One region of the Bacteroides faecis genome, then DNA from elsewhere that is predicted to be linked to it. Evidence: riboswitches for the same ligand, from Rfam matches in the RefSeq annotation. Region 1 holds a riboswitch; the other holds the start of a gene.

Evidence for each region. A riboswitch is a leader RNA that binds a small molecule or an ion and turns the genes downstream of it on or off. The one in region 1 is predicted to bind thiamine pyrophosphate.
Region 2: it holds a riboswitch for thiamine pyrophosphate, as region 1 does, so the genes downstream of both, thiS (sulfur carrier protein ThiS) here and K6V30_RS01555 (TonB-dependent receptor) in region 1, are expected to answer to the same signal.

The regions. Positions count from the first base shown of each region.
Region 1 is NZ_CP081916.1:251,695-259,454, forward strand. Features, by position in the region: gene K6V30_RS01540 (O-acetylhomoserine aminocarboxypropyltransferase/cysteine synthase family protein) at 1-583, shown strand, start outside; gene K6V30_RS01545 (hypothetical protein) at 644-883, shown strand; gene K6V30_RS01550 (mechanosensitive ion channel family protein) at 981-1,892, opposite strand; TPP riboswitch at 2,024-2,120, shown strand; gene K6V30_RS01555 (TonB-dependent receptor) at 2,121-4,358, shown strand; gene K6V30_RS01560 (hybrid sensor histidine kinase/response regulator transcription factor) at 4,412-7,760, opposite strand, start outside.
Region 2 is NZ_CP081916.1:3,913,120-3,920,879, forward strand. Features, by position in the region: gene K6V30_RS15200 (thiamine phosphate synthase) at 1-102, opposite strand, end outside; gene K6V30_RS15205 (HesA/MoeB/ThiF family protein) at 164-856, opposite strand; gene thiH (2-iminoacetate synthase ThiH) at 861-1,985, opposite strand; gene thiC (phosphomethylpyrimidine synthase ThiC) at 2,036-3,736, opposite strand; gene K6V30_RS15220 (thiazole synthase) at 3,798-4,574, opposite strand; gene K6V30_RS15225 (thiamine phosphate synthase) at 4,612-5,229, opposite strand; gene thiS (sulfur carrier protein ThiS) at 5,234-5,434, opposite strand; TPP riboswitch at 5,495-5,588, opposite strand; gene K6V30_RS15235 (sensor histidine kinase) at 5,644-7,626, opposite strand.

The DNA of each region.
Region 1 (7,760 bases):
AAAATTCCCGCAACTGACAGAACCCGACCCAAGTTATCACGGAGTACGCTTTGTAGATGCTGCCGGTCCTGCCGCTTACGTCACCCGTATCCGCGCCACTTTGCTACGTGATACGGGAGCGACTATCAGTCCGTTCAATGCTTTTATATTGCTGCAAGGTCTGGAAACACTTTCACTGCGTGTAGAGCGCCATGTAGAAAACGCACTAAAAGTTGTGAACTTCCTGAATAATCATCCAAAGGTGAAGAAAGTCAACCATCCTTCACTTCCCGATCATCCGGATCATGCGCTCTATCAACGCTATTTCCCGAATGGCGCAGGTTCAATCTTTACTTTTGAAGTAAAAGGCGGACAAGAAGAGGCACACCGTTTTATCGACAGTCTGGAAATTTTCTCATTACTGGCTAATGTAGCCGACGTAAAATCACTGGTTATCCATCCGGCAAGCACTACCCATTCGCAACTCAATGCACAGGAGCTTGCGGAACAGGAAATTTATCCGGGAACGGTACGTTTGTCCATCGGGACAGAACATATCAATGATTTGATTGCTGACCTGGATCAGGCACTTGCCAAAATCTGAGGATTGAACTTTCCATCACCGTGATACGTTATAACAATATAACATTAAAACATTGCAGTTATGGAAAAATATTTAATACACAGCAACGAACTGCATCTGATAGACGCAGGAAAAATCCACCAGGCAGTAGAAAAAATGGTGGAATCACTTGATCTTGCCGCAGGATCAACCAGTAATTTTGATCTCTATCAGGTCGTAGAAAGCTACTTTAAAGACCTCGAAAAAAGGAGGAAGATCAACCATGTACTGGGAATCAAAGAAGACCGATATGAATTTGCTGAAGACTTCGGCATAAAATAAAAGAAATTTTCCAATCACACCAGACAAACTGTTCATATAAAACGAGAGAGCCTCACCCAAGTGAAACTCTCTCGTTTTAGCATATATAGCATAGAAATCAATTGCCCTGGTGCACTGTAAGTTGCGGGAACGGGAAGTTGATACCTTTTTCATTAAAGGTTTCATAAATAGTCTTGTTTATATCAAAATAAACTCCCCAATAATCTGCTGTATTCACCCAAACTCGTGCCACCACATTCACACTGCTGGCATCCAACGCATGAAGAGCTATAAACGGAGCCGGATCACTCAGAATCCGCTTATCAGACGTCAAAATATCACGGACAATCTGCTGTACCTTATTATAATCTTCTCCGTAATCGACTCCGACAATCCATTCTACACGGCGGGTAGTCTGTGTATTGTAGTTTGTTACGACTCCACTGCTCATTGCGCCGTTTGGTATATAGATCACTTTATTGTCTCCGGTAGTCAAAATCGTATGGAATATCTGTATTTCCTTCACGGTTCCGGAAACTCCCTGACTTTCAATCCAGTCTCCTACCTTATAAGGCTTGAAGAGCAATACGATCAGTCCTCCGGCAAAGTTCTGCAAATTTCCGGACAATGCCATACCTACGGCCACACCGGCAGAAGCCAGCAAAGCAGCAAACGAAGTTGTTTCAACTCCCAAAGCTCCGACTACGGAAATGATTAAAAGAATAGTCAACAGGATGTTTACCAAGCTTTTCACAAAAGTCTTGATACTTACATCGACTTTTCTTCTGTCCATCAGACGTCCGACAAATCTGTTGAGCATTGATATCAGGAAACGTCCTACAGTGAAGACAATGGCTGCAATCAGGATACGTTCTCCGGCACGGATACCGAAGTCTACCAATTGTTGGGTGATAAGAGTAAGCTTGTCCAGTCCATCCGCATTGGCAATCGCCTCTTCCATTAATTTATCTGCGACGATTTGCGTTGAATCAGCAAGCTGTGTTGCTGTCGCTTGAAATAATAGTAGCATAATTGATATATATTAAAATGAATAAATCCCTATCTTGCTATATTTTAACAAACGACAAAGTTATATTGTTTTTAGCAAATCTAAAAGTTTTTTTTGCTTTCCTCCCGCAAAAGCTGTAATTTTGTCACCGATTCACAAAGTAGGGGTGCCTTAACATGACGGGCTGAGAACATACCCATAGAATCTGAACCGGGTAATGCCGGCGTAGAGAACCAATTAATAAGCAAGATGAAAAAAAATATGATGATGGCCGTCGCCTTATTGGGCGCAGGCTTCCCTGTCCATGCACAAACGAGTGCAGTATCAGACAGTCTGAAAGTAATCAACCTGCAAGAGGTGCAGGTAGTATCCACCCGTGCTACAGCAAAAACTCCCGTAGCATTTACCAATATAGGCAAAGCCGAACTTAAAAAGGTGAACTTCGGACAGGATATCCCTTACCTGTTGAGTATGACTCCTTCCACACTCACCACCTCGGATGCGGGATCGGGAATCGGTTATACGACACTTCGTGTACGCGGAACGGATGGCACACGTATCAACATCACCGTCAATGGTATCCCCATGAATGACGCTGAGAGCCATAACCTGTTTTGGGTAAATATGCCCGACTTCTCTTCTTCTGTAAAAGATATGCAGGTACAACGTGGTGCAGGCACATCGACCAATGGAGCCGGTGCATTCGGAGCCAGTGTCAATATGCAGACCGAAGGTGCATCTATGAAACCGTATGCAGAATTCAACGGTTCTTATGGTTCTTTCAACACGCACAAGGAAACCGTTAAAGTGGGAACCGGACTGCTGAACAACCACTGGACATTCGATGCCCGCCTCTCCAATATCGGTACGGACGGTTACATCGACCGTGCTTCAGTCAATCTCAGTTCGTACTATCTGCAAGGAGGATATTTTGCAGAAAACACATCTGTCAAACTCATCGCATTTGCCGGAAAAGAAAAGACTTATCATGCGTGGAACTACGCCAGCAAGGAGGAAATGCAGGAATTCGGAAGACGTTATAATTCCTGTGGGGAGTATAAAGGAGACGACGGAAAGAAACATTATTATGCTGACCAGACAGATAATTATCTACAAAAGAACTATCAACTTATTTTCAATCATAGTTTCTCTACCGCATGGAATCTGAACGCAGCCTTGCACTATACCAAAGGAGACGGCTACTATGAAGAGTACAAAGACAGTAGCTATCTGGTAACATACGGGCTGAAACCATTTACAATGGATGGAAAAGAAGTTTCGAAAAGCGATCTGGTCCGCCAAAAGAAAATGGACAATAAGTTTGGCGGAGGTGTATTCTCCCTCAATTATACCAACCACCGGCTGACAGCTTCCTTGGGCGGAGGCTTGAATCAGTACCGGGGCAGCAACTTTGGAAGAGTGACCTGGGTGAAGAACTACATCGGCGCATTATCTCCCGAACACGAATACTATCGTAACCAATCGAAGAAAACCGATGGCAACATCTACCTGAAAGCAACTTACGACCTGACCAAAGGCCTAAGTGCCTATGCCGATCTCCAATACCGGCATATAGACTACACCATCGACGGGGCAAATGACAAATACGACTGGAATAAAAACACGTTGCGACCACTCGCCATAGACAAGAAATTCGACTTCTTCAACCCGAAAGTCGGACTGAACTGGAATATCAACTCCAACCATCGCATCTATGCCTCTTTCTCCGTTGCCCAAAAAGAACCGACAAGAAACAACTATACCGATGGCAATCCGGACAGCTACCCGAAAGCCGAAAAGCTGCTCGACTACGAAGCCGGATATACCTTTGCCACTCATTGGCTGACAGCAGGTGCCAATTTTTACTACATGGATTATACCGACCAGCTTGTCCTCACCGGTGCACTAAATGATATCGGTGAAGCTCTGACTGAAAACGTTCCGGACAGTTACCGGATGGGAATCGAACTCATGTTAGGCATCAAGCCGTGCAAATGGTTCCAGTGGGATATCAATGCCACATGGAGCAAAAACCGTATCAAAAATTTTGTAGAAAACATTCCCATATACGATGATGACTGGAACTTATTGGATGTCGCAAGCGTTTCTCATAAAAGTACCCGAATCGCTTTTTCACCAGATTTCCTGCTAAACAACCGTTTCGCTTTTACGTATCAGGGATTCGAAGCCTCTCTTCAATCTCAGTTTGTCGGTAAGCAATACATGACAAACGCCGAAGTAGAAGCATTGACACTGGATAAGTATTTTGTAAGCAACCTGAATCTGGCTTATACATTCAAGCCCCGCAAGGTAGCGAAAGAAATCACTTTGGGTGTGACCGTCTATAATCTCTTCAACGAAGAATATGAGAATAACGGCTGGGCATCCAGTTCATACGATAAGGACGTGAATCATAGAATAGATTCTGCCGGATATGCTGCTCAGGCGGGAACAAACGTTATGGGACATGTGTCTTTCCGTTTTTAACAATAACAATTCAAACAGATAGTACAGAAGCCGCCAACATGGAACGCGGCTTCTTATTTCCTCATTTTCTCTTCCATATATTTGGAAGGAAGCACCCCAAACTGTGCAACGAACTGCTTACGGAAGGAAATCATCGAATCATATCCTACCATTTCCGCAACTTCTGTCAGACTGCTATATCGCCTGCTCATGATAATAGATGCAGCTTTACTCATCCGTACTCCATGAATCACTTCTATAATCGACAAACCTGTTTTCTGTTTAACCTTGCGATAAAGGGTCGGTTGGCTCATATTCAATTTATCTGTCAGAACTTTTATTGTAAAATTCCGGTTTGACAAATTCTCTTCTATAATCTGAAGCATTTTAGGCATAAAAACATCGTGAACATCTTCTGAAGACTCCAGTACATCTTCATCCATCATTAGAGTTTTCGCATAAAGTTTTCTTAGCAGATCACGCTGTTCTATCAATGCTTTCACCTTCTCTTTCAATAACTCCGGATTAAAAGGTTTCATTATATAGTCATCTACCCCAATTCGTAAACTTTTCAACCGGTCAGCATCCTCTGCTTTAGCTGTTAAAAAGATAACCGGTATATGAAAAGTCCGCTTATTTTCACGAATCTCCCGACTACATTCAAACCCATCCTTAACCGGCATCATTATATCAGAAATGATTAATTTAGGTATATATTTATCAGCCATAGCCACCCCCTCTTCTCCATTTCCAGCCTCAATAACATTATAATCTTCTTTAAATAGACTGCATAAATATTCTCTCATCTCATCGTGGTCCTCTATGATCAACAAAAATTCCTTATTATTTTTCACTCTGTTAACGGTCTCCTCCATAGTCTCATTCTTTTCTTCTATTACTTCTTCCATCGGACGTTCTTCTGTCGTATACTCTTCCAACAAATCTCCCTTCGCCGGATCAGGTACCATTTCATATTCTCCTGGGACAAAATGAGAAAGTCCCACCGGAATGTGCAGAACGAACCGGCTTCCTTCTCCAACACGACTGGTTAACGTTACAAATCCATGATGCAACCCCATCGTATGCTTTACAATATGTAATCCAAGACCTATTGATGTGGAGTATTGCGGGACACGTTTTCCTGTTACAAACGAACCAAACACGTACTGTTGCAAATCATCAGGTATCCCCACCCCATTATCAGACACTGTAACAAGGCAATAAGGTCGTCCGTCAATTTCCGCCTCTGACACAGCCAGTTCAATACGTCCATTCTGAGAAGTATATTTAAAAGCATTTGACAGCAAATTTTGAACAGCTGATTCTATTTTCGCCACATCCACCCATAAATGCATAGGTACTGTATCGACCCGGACTAAAAATTCTCGCTTCTTGACCATAGCCATTTGCAGGAAAGGATTAGCCACCCGCCTAACAATCTCCTTTATATCCGATTCTGACAGATAAAGTTTTATCATGCCTCCCTCTATCTTCTGTACATATAGCAGACGATCAACCAATGTCTGTAGAGAAAGACAATTCTTGTGCAATCTGCTAAATGAATCAAACCAATTATCCGATGGGGTAATGGACTTCATTATATCATGTATAGGAGCAAGTATCAAAGTAAGAGGAGTTCTTAGCTCATGAGCTGCATTCATAAAAAAGTTCTCACGTTCTTCCCGTATATGCCGTTCTGCATTTCTCTCCAAATTAGCAATCGTCAGTTCATGCTTCAACTGAATCATTTTTTTGAAACGACGCTGTCGCCGCAACAAACTATAGAAAATATAACCAATCAAAAATAGAACCGAGAAAATCAAAAGCAAACGAAACCAGAAGGTCTGACTCCAATGTGGAAGGATCGTTATCGGCAATGCAGTGATGTCTCCTTCCGTATTATTAGGAAATAATGTTTTGACTTCAAAAATATAATAACCGGCAGATAAATTGGTAAACGAGACCTTACCTGCTTCAGAAACAATCCAATCTTTCTGATATGGATATAACCGATAACTATATTTTTGCAAATCTTTCGAAAAAGCCAGATTATTAAATTGAAGAGAAAAATCCCGATTCGCATTGATCAATTCCAAATGATCAACTGATGCAATATTAGAGTTCAAAATAACTTGTCCTTTTATCTTCTCACCTATATTGATTTGCTTATTATCTACTTCCAATCCGGTCAAAAGAGTTTTGCTGGCAATGGTGGCAGATGTCAGTTTTTCCGGTTCAAAATAGGTTAAACTCTTATTATTTCCCCAAAATAAAGTATTCTTAAACAACATCACAGATTTATTGCTACTAGAAATATAATAGTTGTAAAAGACATGTTGCTGTCGGCTATATCTTGAGATACCGGATATACTCCCCAACCAAATACGATTCTTCTCATCTTCCGCTATACAATCTATACAATCATTACAAAGTCCATCTTTTACTGTATAAAAAGACGTTATCCTATCTTCGCCCACAGGAATGATTCCAAATCCATTTTTATAACCCACATATACAGTTCCGTCAGTACCAGTCAGTAAAGCACTAACTACACGAGCTCCTATATTTTCTTTTTCTTCATATCCATGAACCATCTTTAATGGACGAACATTTACCTGTGATAATCGTACAATACCTTTTGCTGTCCCTATCCAGATATTCCGCTGTTTATCTTCACAAATAGCAGTGACCCATGGCTCTGCATCTTCTTTCAAGGCTTCACGCAATGAGAATAATTCAAAATGACCTGTCTGATGATCAAATAAGTACAATCCGGCAGAAGTGCATACCCAAAACCGATAACGGGAGTCAATCATTAAGGCCACTATATAGGAGTTTACCTTTTTCCCTAAATGATTGAGCGGATATATATGGAAAGAATCGGAACTCCAGTCATAACAAATCAAGTTTCCGGAAGCATTTCCAAACCATAAATTAGAACATGAATCTTTGATTGCACAAAACACCGGGACTTCCTTTTGATTGCCCACAGGAGAAAAGTTCAGCGGTCGCGATTTAGCATAAGGCTGGTCACTACGCATAATTCCTTCATGGTAAGTGCCCAACCAAATTCGACCATCTTTGTCAGCTACCTGAGCAGAGATTTCATTATGTTTTTTGCTGTGATATTGCATATAAGAATGCTGTCTAAAATCAAAATAGACAATCCCTCCTCCTCTAGTTCCGATCCATAGTATTCCCTCTTTATCATAATAAACAGAAATCATTCTTGTCTCTACATTCCGGTACTGCAAAAATGAGGTATTCGTATAAGGCGTTGCCGACAACTTAGAAGGATCATTTTCTTCAGGAGCTAACAGAGTATATCCATTCCAGGTTACTGCAATGTAAGAATCATTATCCAACGCAACCACCCCATACGCATCTGAATGTGATAAAGAAGACAACCTGGCATCCTCATTA
Region 2 (7,760 bases), 2.6 Mb from region 1:
TTTTCTGAGATGTAGAATATCCAGTCCCTCTTCGAAAAGAGCGGTAATAATCTTATCTTCTTCAACGAAGAAAGTAGGGGTGGTAACTACAATTAGTTTCATTTCCTTTGTTAAGTTGTAAACTTTAGCAAAGTTACTAATTAACTATTTCAGAAACCAACGTTTATAGTGAAAATTTGTTAGATTGCAATGTCCGCAAGTCAATAGTCCATAGTTTGCCCGACAATACTTCTCCAAAGCCGCATATAATCTTCAGCACTTCTGTTGCCTCGATGCTCCCTGTCACAGCGGGAGTGATGCCCATTACACCCTTGGGAGGCGGGGGCATTCGTTTCATTTCCTCTTCGTCGGGGTATAGGTCCCGATAGTCTTTTTTCTCTTCTCCGTAATGGAAAACAGATACCTGGCCTTCGAAGCCGCAGATGGCTCCATAGACATAGACTTTCCCCGTTTTTGCACAGATGTCATTGATCAGATAACGGGTAGGGAAGTTGTCGCAGCCATCTACTACAATATCATACTGACTGATGATTTCTTGTGCGTTTTCTTCTGTTAGACGGGTAGGATAAGGCTGGGAAGTTGTCTCGCTGTTGAGTGCGGAAAGCCGTTCAGCGGCACATATTGCTTTCGGTTTACCTAATTCTTTTTCTGAATAGAGCACCTGTCTTTGCAGATTGCTGATACTGACCACATCGTCGTCTACCAGTCCTATACAACCTACTCCTGCTCCGGCCAGATAGAGGGCGATGGGAGAGCCTAACCCTCCTACGCCTACAATAAGAACCTTTGCTTGCTTCAGTTTCCGCTGTCCCTCTTCTCCGATTTCGGGAAGGATCATTTGCCTGTCGTATCGCATCGTTTTATCTTTTAAAGTCAAAAGACTGGTCCCAGTCTTTCCAGACCGGTTCACGTCCCAGTTTTCTCAAATCACGTTCTACTTCTATCGCTTTCCGTTCGTCGCTCACATGAAACTGTTCCAGCGTTTGCGGATAGCTGTAATATCCACCCGGTTCAGTCTTGCTTTCAGCACTCATGGTAGTTACCCCCAGAGTTGCCATGTGATTTCGTATCTCGGCACTTTCGCGGGTAGAATAAGAGATATCTACATCATGGTCGAAGATACGCATGGCGAATGTAAGCTGTGCAAGTTCCCGGTCGTTCATGATGACGTTGGGTTGGAAACCATCGTTTTCGGATGGACGCATACGGGGGAAGTTGACGCTGTACTTGGTTTTCCAATAATGTTTCTGCAAGTAGCGGAGGTGGTAAGCCATCATTGTCACATCGGTCCGCCACTCTTCCAGACCGATCAGAACACCCATTCCTATCTTGTGGACACCGGCTTGTCCCATACGGTCGAAACCATTGACACGCCATTCGAATTTGGACTTCATGCCTCTCGGGTGATACTTTTTATAGTTCGCCTTGTTGTAGGTTTCCTGAAAACAGATGACTCCGTTCAGTCCGTGATGAGTGAGCTCTTTATATTCTTCCGCTTTGAGGGGCATCACTTCAATTTGAAGATTGCTGAAATAAGGTTTGGCCAAGTCCAGTGCACGGGCGATGTAAGGCACTCCTGCCGCTGCCGGATTTTCACCGGTCACGAGTAACAGATTCTCGAAAGGAGCCAGCCGTTTGATGGCTTTATATTCGTTGATGATTTCCTCTTCGGTCAGAATCGTTCTTTTCATCGGATTGCTGATGTGGAAACCACAGTAAACACAGGAGTTGGTACATGAATTGGTGATGTAGAGCGGTACGAACATAGAGATTGTTTTGCCGAACCGTTCCATCGTATATTTCTGGCTGAGGCGAGCCATCACTTCCAGATATGGAGTGGCGGCAGGTGAGATCAATGCCATAAAGTCGTTGACGTCCAGATGCTCTTTTTTACCCAATGCACGGCGCACATCGGCATCTGTCTTGGAATAGATGGCTTTTGTCGTCTCTTCCCAGGATATTTTTTCTAATTCGTCTGAGAACATTTTTTTTAAGTTATAAGTTAGTTGTAAATTGGTTTTAAGTTTTTCACCACTTACTGTTTGTCATTATGGGCGTTTTTCTTCAAGTCACGAGACAATCTCATGGCACAGAAATTAGGTCCGCACATCGTACAGTATTCTCCGTCGATGTGATGTCCCGCACGGAAATATCCTTGTGCCCGTTCCGGATCGAGAGACAAGTCGAACTGGTCTTTCCAGCGGAACTCGTAGCGGGCTTTGCTCAATGCATTGTCGCGAACCTGTGCTCCCGGATGGCCTTTGGCGAGATCGGCGGCATGGGCGGCAATCTTGTATGTGATGACGCCTACACGCACATCTTCTTTATCCGGCAAGGCAAGATGCTCTTTCGGAGTGACATAGCAAAGCATGGCCGTGCCCAGCCAACCAATCTGAGCCGCTCCGATAGCGGAGGTAATATGATCGTATCCCGGAGCAATGTCGGTGACCAAAGGACCGAGCGTATAAAACGGCGCATCATGACATTTCTCGATCTGGCGCTCCATGTTTTCTTTGATTTTATGCATCGGTACATGCCCAGGACCTTCGATGAACGCCTGTACATTCTTTTTCCAGGCACGAAGCACCAGCTCGCCCATGGTATCCAGTTCCGCAAATTGTGCTTTGTCGTTGGCATCGTGGATGGACCCCGGACGCAATCCGTCTCCCAATGATACGGCAACGTCATATTGAGCCAGAATATCACAAATATCATCAAAGTGCTCATACAGGAAACTTTCCTGATTGTGTACCAGACACCATTTGCTCATGATACTTCCTCCACGGCTGACGATACCGCACAGACGCTCGTCGGCAAGATGCACATTGTGGCGACGAATACCTGCATGAATCGTGAAGTAATCCACTCCCTGTTCGCACTGTTCTATCAACGTATCCCGATAGATTTCCCAACTAAGATCCTCGACTACGCCGTTCACTTTTTCAAGTGCCTGATAAATAGGTACAGTACCCACCGGCACCGGACAGTTACGGATAATCCACTCACGCGTCTCATGGATATTCTCTCCGGTGGAAAGGTCCATCAGCGTGTCACCTCCCCATTTACAGCTCCACAAAGCCTTTTCCACTTCCTCATCAATGCTGGAAGTCGTAGCCGAATTTCCGATGTTCGTATTGATTTTCACCAGGAAGTTACGACCGATAATCATTGGTTCAGCTTCCGGATGATTGATATTGGCCGGGAGTACCGCACGGCCTTCTGCTATTTCCTTACGGACAAATTCGGGAGTGATATGAGTCTCGATTCCGAGCTCTTCACAGTTCATATTTTCCCGGATAGCCACATATTCCATTTCCGGAGTGATAATGCCTCGTTTGGCATATGCCATTTGGGTGATGGCTTCTCCTTTTCGGGCACGGTAGGGAAGGGCGATGTGCTCAAAACGAAGATGGTCCAGACTCTTGTCGTCCCGTCGCATTTGCCCGTATTCCGAAGTGATTTCGGGGAGTTGTTCCACATCGCCACGTGACACAATCCACTCTTCACGTAAGCGTGGAAGTCCTTTTTTAAGGTCGATGCTCATTGATGAATCGCTGAACGGTCCGCTGGTATCATATACATATACTTCCGGATTTGGAGTCACTATTTTTTCGTCTCCTTCGAAGCTGGTGCTGGGCACTTGTTCTACTTTCCGCATGGCTACACGGATATTCGGATAGAGCTTGCCCGGCAGATATACTTTCTGAGAGCGGGGGAATTTTATTTTTTGTTCCATGAATTTTTTATTCTAGTATGATAAAAAAGTAGTCAATTAGACATTACTCATTGCTTATTACTTATTCATTCAGAAATGCGGTTAAAGGCGAACTCGCTTCTGCAACAAAGTTGTCGGCCTGCATGCCCAGACCTGCTTCGTATGCCCGCCTTCCGGCCTCGGTAGCCGCTTTGAAAGCCAGCGCCATTTCTACCGGATTGCCTGCTACGGCGATAGCTGTGTTCACCAGTACGGCGGATGCTCCCAGTTCCATTGCTTCGGCGGCATGACTGGGCGCACCGATGCCGGCATCTACCACAACAGGGATGCCTGCCTGTTCGATAATAATTTGCAGGAATTCTTTAGTCTGCAATCCTTTGTTGGTACCGATGGGGGCACCAAGCGGCATTACAGTAGCTGCGCCGGCTTCTTCCAACCGTTTGCAGAGTACGGGGTCGGCCTGACAGTAGGGCAGTACTATAAATCCCAGTTTGACAAGCTGTTCGGTAGCTTTTAATGTCTCGATAGAGTCGGGGAGCAGATAGCGGGGATCAGGATGAATTTCCAGTTTCAGCCAGTTGGTTCCGAATGCTTCGCGTGCCATCTGTGCGGCAAAAACAGCTTCTTCTGCATCGCGTACCCCCGATGTATTGGGCAGTAGCTGAATATTCGGATGAATAATATGTTTCAGCATATCGTCTTCTTTGTCATCCATGTCGATGCGTTTCATAGCTACAGTTACCATTTCTGTGCCCGATGCCAGAATAGCTTGTTCCATTACTTCATTGGAATTGAACTTTCCTGTACCCAGGAAAAGGCGGGAGTCAAACTCACGGCCTGCAATTACTAACTTTTCCACTTTTCTCTTCTTTTATTTGATTATACATTTGACGTAATTAATAACTCTCCAAAATTCTGCGTGTCTCCTCTGCCGGATCTTCCGCCCGGAGAATCGTTCCGGAAAGTGCGATTCCGTTTACTCCGGTTTCGAGTATGGCGGGTATATCCTCATAGGTGATTCCTCCGATAGCTACTACCGGGAGTTCGATATTCGCCTCCTTCATCTGAGATAAAATAGCGGTATAGCCTTCCAGCCCCAGAACAGGGCTCAGGTTTTTCTTTGTAGTAGTGAACCGGAAAGGACCGATGCCGAGATAATCTGCTCCGGCACGATAATGTTGTACGACGTCTTCGAATGTATTTGCCGTACCACCGATGATAAATGATTCTCCAAGCAGTTGCCGTGCCTCATCGATAGGCATGTCTTTTTTGCCCAGATGCACACCGTCCACTTCCAGCTTTCTGGCAAGTTCGACGTGGTCATCCAGAATTAAGATCGCTTCCTTCTCTTTGCAGAGCGGTTTTAGCTGGAGGGCAACCGCTTCCACTTCTTCGCACGGAGCTTCCTTCATGCGTAGCTGTATCCACTTGCATCCCCCTTCGAGTGCCATGAGTGCCGATTCGAAACAGGTATACCGATCGGTCTGGTGAGTGATAAATTGTAGACTGACCATGCTTTTACCCTCCACAAGCCGCTTTGATGATCACCAGGTTGTCATTCTCCTGCAACGAAAACTTTTCCCATTCGGTGCGCGGAATCATTTTGTTGTTTACGGCAATCGCGATGCCTTGTACCGGAAGTCCCAGTTGGGCTGCCAATTGTGTAAGGGTAGAAGCGGGAGTCATTTCCACCTCTTTGTTGTTTACTTGTACTTTCATTGTCCTATCAGAGTTAATAAGTTGAAAGTAAATACAAAGAGCGTGCTTATATGGAAAGGCGATAAGAAGAAACACAATCCCTACGTCAGTGCTAACTGCCTCAGGTTCCTAGGGTATAATCTCAGCCCCTCTTGGGGCACCCCTTTGTCTTTACGGGAGCAAAGTAAGCGAAAAAGAAACAGATAAACACCAAATCATCCGATTTTTTTTCATTTTTCTTCCGATTCCTGCTTTTTGATAGGATGGGAAAAGACAAACCGTGCCCCGTTCTTATAATTCTTATCGATCCAGATATCGCCTCCCATACGTTGTATGGTCAGTTTGCAGATCGCCAGTCCCAGGCCTGTTCCCTGCACAAATTCGTTGAGCTTCTCAAAACGCTGGAATACCAGTTCCTGTTTGTCCTCGGGAATTCCCGAGCCTGTATCGGTCACGGAAAACAGCATACACTGGTCTTCCTCATCTATTTCATAATCCAGCGTAATGCTTCCGCCGTCAGGAGTAAACTTCAGTGCGTTGTTCAGCAAGTTGGTAATGACCTGCTGCAAGCGTAACGGATCGGTGTAGAGCATATAAGGTTCTTTCGGCATCCGGAGTCTGATATCTATATCCTTTGTCCTGTTCTTTCTGGTCAGCGTAATCATGTTCTGACAATGATTGACCAGTTCGCACCATTCATACTTGAACAGCAGTTTGCCGGATTCCAGACGCGATACGTCCAGTACATCACTGATCAGTTGCAATAATAACTCCGAATTGGTCTGAATGATGTCCGCATACTCTTTTTGCTCCTCTGTTGTCTCTACGGTATCAATCAGCAGGCTGGAAAAGCCGACAATAGCGTTCAGAGGTGTCCGTATTTCGTGACTCATGTTCGAAACGAAGGCACTTTTCAGCTGATTGGCTTCTTCGGCACGCTCTTTGGCGTGACGAAGCGCGTTTTCTGATAATTCCAGTTTCTTTTTATCTTCCCTCAATTGTGCTGTTGTCTTTTCGAGGTGGTTCTTCAGAATCTTTGTCCGGTAATAATAATACAATGAGATGAACAGTCCGCCTATCAGCACAAGAAATGTAAGCAGAATAAACTGAACTTCCGTGCGATACGCCTGGAAGAAAGGTATCGGCTGGTTGATGACAAGTGAATTGAACGGTAGTTTCTTGTCATGGAATCCCCATTCTTTCAGTTTGTTGGCATCAAACTTATATTTGTTGGGCAATAAATAGATATTACTGATGTTTTCTTCTCCCTTGTCCAGAAATAGATAAGCCTGTTCAGCCATGTTTTGCCCTATTCCGGCATATTGAGGCACATATCCGCCGATAGCCCAGTAACCGATTGCGGTGGCAGTCATACTGAATACGGGAAGTGAAGGATTGGCTTTGGAGAAAGCATATACGGAGTTATTCATATACGTGATACCCCGGCTGTCAATTCTCCAGATACCTAGCAGCATCACAGAATTCTTCGGTACTTTGCGCAATTGGTTGACGGCTGCATCGAGGGTGTGCGTACGGCCATCAATGTAGGTAGTCGACAATTCAGGGTAACGTACCATGTTCTTTTTCACCCAAGCTTGCTCGGCAAGTCCGTTGTAAGTATTGTCCGAGATGAACACCAGATGCTCCATGTCCGGATAGAAACTTCGCATCATTTCGATATCTCTGTCAATGTCATATTCATATGTATTACAATATATTACATTGTACTCTTTCATCCTTTCCGTTAAGTCGATGCTTGGAGGATCATAAGTCTGTATATGGATGGAATCTTCCGGTATGCGGATACCGTTGCGGGTTGCCATAGCACAAAATACGGGAAGCTGTTTGTACTTCTCATCTTCGAGATGCAGGAAGCTGCTCCACGCTTCGCCTCCCAGCAGGATGACCAGTTTCGCATTCGGGTGTTTATCCAGAATATTGGTGAGCGTTTTTTTCCACTCCCTGGCTTGATTGAGGTCGGTAGCATTCATGTTTTCTACGATGGTGGAATACTTTCCGCCCAGCAGACGGTACGTTTCTACAAATGTGTTGATATTATCGTAAGTATATTTGGTATCAGAATTGTAGGACGTGACAAAAAGTATCTCCTCCTTCGATTCTTCCGGAGTAGCCGCATTGCTGAAGAAGGGGAGCAAAAGTAAGAAAATAACATCGACAATGCGCCATTTTTTATTTTTCTGCTGAAGTGTCATAATTGTCTGTTTTGGGTTCGGCTGTTGCAAAAATACAACTTATACCTTTGAAATACAATAGAATGTTTAGGTTTTGTGCCGGAAAAAAGGTCGCTGTGAAATTCACAACGACCTTTCCGATAGTATAGCTTAGT